One region of the Streptomyces sp. R11 genome, then DNA from elsewhere that is predicted to be linked to it. Evidence: riboswitches for the same ligand, from Rfam matches in the RefSeq annotation. Region 1 holds a riboswitch; the other holds the start of a gene.
What was found. A riboswitch is a leader RNA that binds a small molecule or an ion and turns the genes downstream of it on or off. The one in region 1 is predicted to bind S-adenosylmethionine.
Positions count from the first base shown of each region.

Region 2: linked by a shared signal. The riboswitch ahead of AB5J55_RS11245 (aminotransferase class V-fold PLP-dependent enzyme) and the one ahead of thrC (threonine synthase) in region 1 are both predicted to bind S-adenosylmethionine.

Region 1 covers NZ_CP163432.1:4,202,523-4,204,720, reverse strand. Annotated here, with positions in the region: gene AB5J55_RS19115 (glucosyl-3-phosphoglycerate synthase) at 1-586, opposite strand, end outside; SAM riboswitch class I at 746-903, shown strand; gene thrC (threonine synthase) at 922-2,198, shown strand, end outside.
Region 2 covers NZ_CP163432.1:2,464,597-2,466,794, forward strand. Annotated here, with positions in the region: gene AB5J55_RS11245 (aminotransferase class V-fold PLP-dependent enzyme) at 1-960, opposite strand, end outside; SAM riboswitch class IV at 1,105-1,221, opposite strand; gene trpD (anthranilate phosphoribosyltransferase) at 1,307-2,198, opposite strand, start outside.

The DNA of each region.
Region 1 (2,198 bases):
CCAGTGGCTGCACGAAACCGGCCAGCTGCGGCCAGTGCATGTTCAGCAGCGGGCGCGCCATCAGCTCGGTCACCCGGCCGCCCTGTCCGGCCGCGCCGCCGAGGGGACGGTCGTACATGCCCTTGACCAGGTCGACCCCGGGGTCGGTGAGCAGCGGGCCGACGATCCCGGAGACGAAGTCGGAGGAGAACTCCTTCAGGTCCGCGTCGATGAAGCAGACGATGTCCCCGGTCGTGACGAGCAGGGAGCGCCACAGGACCTCGCCCTTGCCGGGCATGGCCGGGATGCGCGGGAGTATCGCGTCCCGGTGCACCACGGTGGCGCCCGCCGCGGCGGCCACCTCGGAGGTGCGGTCCGTGGACCCGGAGTCGACGACGACGATCTCGTCGACCAGCGGGACCTGCTGCATGAGGTCGTGACGGATGATCGCGACGATGTCGCCGACCGTCTCCTCCTCGTTCAGCGCGGGCAGCACGACGGAGACCGACTGGCCCGTACGCTGTTTGGCGGCCAGTATGTGGTGGAGCGGGCGATCGGTCGCGGACCAGGAGCGGGTGCTCAGCCAGCGCTCGACTTCTTCCAGCACAGTCGGCGACTCCTCACTGTCGTGATCACAGCAGGTAATCGTGTGATCCATCTCGCGGTTCGGACGACTATCTCAACTGTCCTGGCCTTCGGTTACAGTCTTGAACAACGCGGGTGACCATCGCATGTCCGAGGTCGCCCGTAGTTGACAACCGAATACAGCTCATCCAGAGGGGCAGAGGGAAACGGCCCGATGAAGCCCCGGCAACCCTCCAGCCGGTCTCGTGGCGATCACTGTCGATCGTCTCCGCGAGGCTCCCGGCTAGGGAAGGTGCCAAATCCGTCTCACGGCGAGATGCGTCGTGAGGAAGATGAGGAGAAAGGGCCTCGCCTCACATGGCTGTGCAGACTGTTGCAAGCACCACCGACTCCACCGTAGACCTTGGTCCCGCCGCGGCGCTGTCCTGCCGCGAGTGCGGTCACCGGGTACCCCTCGGACCGGTCTTCGCGTGCGAGGAGTGTTTCGGCCCGCTGGAGATCGCCTACGACTTCTCGGCCTACGACACCGAGGAGCTCCGCAAGCGGATCGAAGCGGGCCCCGCGAACATCTGGCGCTATGCGCCCCTGCTGCCCGTCCCGGCCGACGTGGCCACCAAGCCGAACATCAACCCCGGCTGGACCAAGCTCGTCGAGGCCGACAACCTCGCGAACGAGCTCGGCGTCGACGCCGGCAAGCTGTTCGTCAAGGACGACTCCGGCAACCCGACGCACTCCTTCAAGGACCGCGTCGTCGCCCAGGCCCTGGAGGCCGCGCGCGCCTTCGGCTTCACCACCCTCTCCTGCTCCTCCACCGGCAACCTCGCCGGCGCGGTGGGCGCCGCCGCCGCCCGCGCCGGCTTCCGGTCCTGCGTGTTCATCCCGCACGACCTGGAGCAGGGCAAGGTCGTCATGGCCGCGGTCTACGGCGGCGAGCTCGTCGGCATCGAGGGCAACTACGACGACGTGAACCGTTTCTGCTCCGAGCTGATCGGCGACCCGGCCGGTGAGGGCTGGGGCTTCGTCAACGTCAACCTGCGGCCGTACTACGCCGAGGGCTCCAAGACCCTGGCGTACGAGATCTGCGAGCAGCTCGGCTGGCGGCTGCCGGACCAGCTGGTCGTGCCGATCGCCTCCGGCTCGCAGCTCACGAAGATCGACAAGGGTCTGCAGGAGCTGATCAAGCTCGGGCTCGTCGAGGACAAGCCGTACAAGATCTTCGGCGCGCAGGCCGAGGGGTGCTCGCCGGTGTCGACCGCGTTCAAGGCGGGCCACGACGTCGTCCGGCCGCAGAAGCCGAACACCATCGCCAAGTCGCTGGCGATCGGCAACCCGGCCGACGGTCCGTACGTCCTGGACATCGCGCGCCGCACGGGCGGTTTCGTGGAGGACGTGACGGACGAGCAGGTCGTCGACGCGATCAAGATCCTCGCCCGGACCGAGGGCATCTTCGCGGAGACCGCCGGCGGAGTGACCGTGGGTGTCACGAAGAAGCTGATCGAGAGCGGTGTGCTGGACCCGAGCCTCACGACTGTCGTGCTCAACACCGGCGATGGGCTGAAGACGTTGGACGCGGTGGCCGGCACTGGGCTGACTGCGACGATTCGTCCCAACCTGGAATCGTTCCGCGAGGCCGG
Region 2 (2,198 bases), 1.7 Mb from region 1:
GTACTGCTCCCGGGCCACGAGCGTGTCGAAGCCGGCCTCCGTCAGCGCCTTGCAGGCGGAGGCGATGGAGTAGGCGCCGATGACGTTCGGAGAGCCGGCCTCGTGGCGGGCGGCGCTGTCGTGCCACTCCACGTCGACGCCCCCGTCCGCACGCCGCGACACCTTCCGCGAGGCACCGCCGCCCGCGAGGTAGGGCTCCGCCGCGCGCAGCCAGTCGGAGCGGCCGGCGAGGACGCCGGAGCCGAAGGGGGCGTACAGCTTGTGGCCGGAGAAGGCGACCCAGTCGACGTCCAGGTCACGCACGCTCACCGGGTGGTGCGGGGCCAGCTGGGCGGCGTCGAGCACGATGCGGGCACCGTGCGCGTGGGCGGCCGCCGCGAGCTCCCGTACGGGCCACAGCTCACCCGTGACGTTCGAGGCGCCGGTGACGCAGACCAGGGCCGGGCCGTAGCCCCCTTCACTCGACACAGCGCGGTCGGCGAGGGCGCGCTCCAGGGTCTCGACGGCCTGGCGGGGGGTGCGGGGCGCGTTGAGGTAGGTGACACGGGCGTCACGCCACGGCAGCAGGGAGGCGTGGTGCTCGGTCTCGAAGACGAAGACCTGGCAGTCGGCCGGCAGGGCGGCGGCGAGGAGGTTCAGCGAGTCGGTGGTGGACCGGGTGAAGACCAGCTGGTCGTCGGGGCGGCAGTCGAGGAACTCGGTGACCGTCCTGCGGGCGTTCTCGAACAGGTCGGTGGAGAGCTGGGAGAGGTAGCCGGCTCCGCGGTGGACGCTGCCGTAGTACGGCGCGTAGGCGGCGACGTCGTCCCAGACGCGCTGGAGGGCGGGGGCGCTGGCGGCGTAGTCGAGCGCGGCGTAGGCGACCTCGCCACCGGTGACGAGCGGGACGGTGACATCACGGCCCAGAACGGGCAGGGAGGCACAAACGGACTGGTCGGCGGCAGCGGTGGAGACAGACATGGCGAACTCCCGTGAGGAGCATGCCGACTGAGAGGCATGCGAGAAAGAGAAAAGGGTCTGCGGAGGCGGGGCTCTGCGGCCCTATCGCATTCGCTTGCTCACGGAAGACTCCCTCGAACGACCAGGACCCCTGGTTTCGAGAGGGGCCCGCGCTTGCCGTAGACCTCGCTGCCTACGGCCTGGTCTTCACCCGGGGCACCCCGCCACGGACGGAGGGTTGCCGGACAGTCGGCCGGGGCCTCATGACTGTCACTCATGACCTGGTCCAATATCCTGCCACACGATCTTCAGCTCGCAAGGCGCAGTCCAGGATCCGGACTGCGCCCTGCGTCACATCATGCGGAACTCAGGTGTTGCTGGCCGCCACCCAGAGCTCCAGCGTCCGCTTGGCCGCCCCCGAGTCGATCGACTGGGCCGCCTTCGCCATGCCGAGCCGGATCTGCTCGGTGAGCGGAGCGTCCGTCTGCTCCAACGCCACGAGCGCCGCCGCGGAGTTGAGCAGTACGGCGTCCCGCACCGGCCCCGGCTCGCCGTCCAGCAGCCGCCGGGCGACCTCCGCGTTGTACGAGGCGTCCGCGCCCCGCAGCGCCTCCACGGGCACCAGCTCCAGGCCGACGTCACGGGGGTCGAAGGCCTCCTCGGTCACCTTCCCGTCGCGCACCACCCACACCCGCGAGGTGGCGGTCGTCGTCAGCTCGTCGAGGCCGTCGTCGCCCCTGAACACCAGCGCGGACGAGCCGCGCTCGGCCAGCACGCCGGCGATCAGCCCCGCCATCCGGGTGTCGAAGCAGCCCACGGCCGAGGCGGTGACCCGGGCGGGGTTGGTGAGCGGGCCGAGGAGGTTGAACGAGGTCGGAATCCCGAGGTCCCGTCGTACGCCGCCGACGAACCGCATCGAGGGGTGGAACTTGGCCGCGAAGCAGAAGGTGATCCCGGCCTCGTCCACCACCCGGGCCACGCCGTCGGGCGACAGGTCCAGGTTGATGCCGAGCTTCTCCAGCACGTCGGACGAGCCGCTCGCCGACGACGACGCCCGGTTGCCGTGCTTGACGACCTTTGCGCCGGCGCCGGCGATCACGATGGCGGACATCGTCGAGATGTTGACCGTCTTGGCCCGGTCCCCGCCCGTACCGACGATGTCGACGGCCGGTCCGGGGATGTCCAGCGGCTGCGCGTGGGCGTACATCGCCTCGACGAGACCGTTGATCTCCTCGACCGTCTCGCCCTTGGCTCTGAGG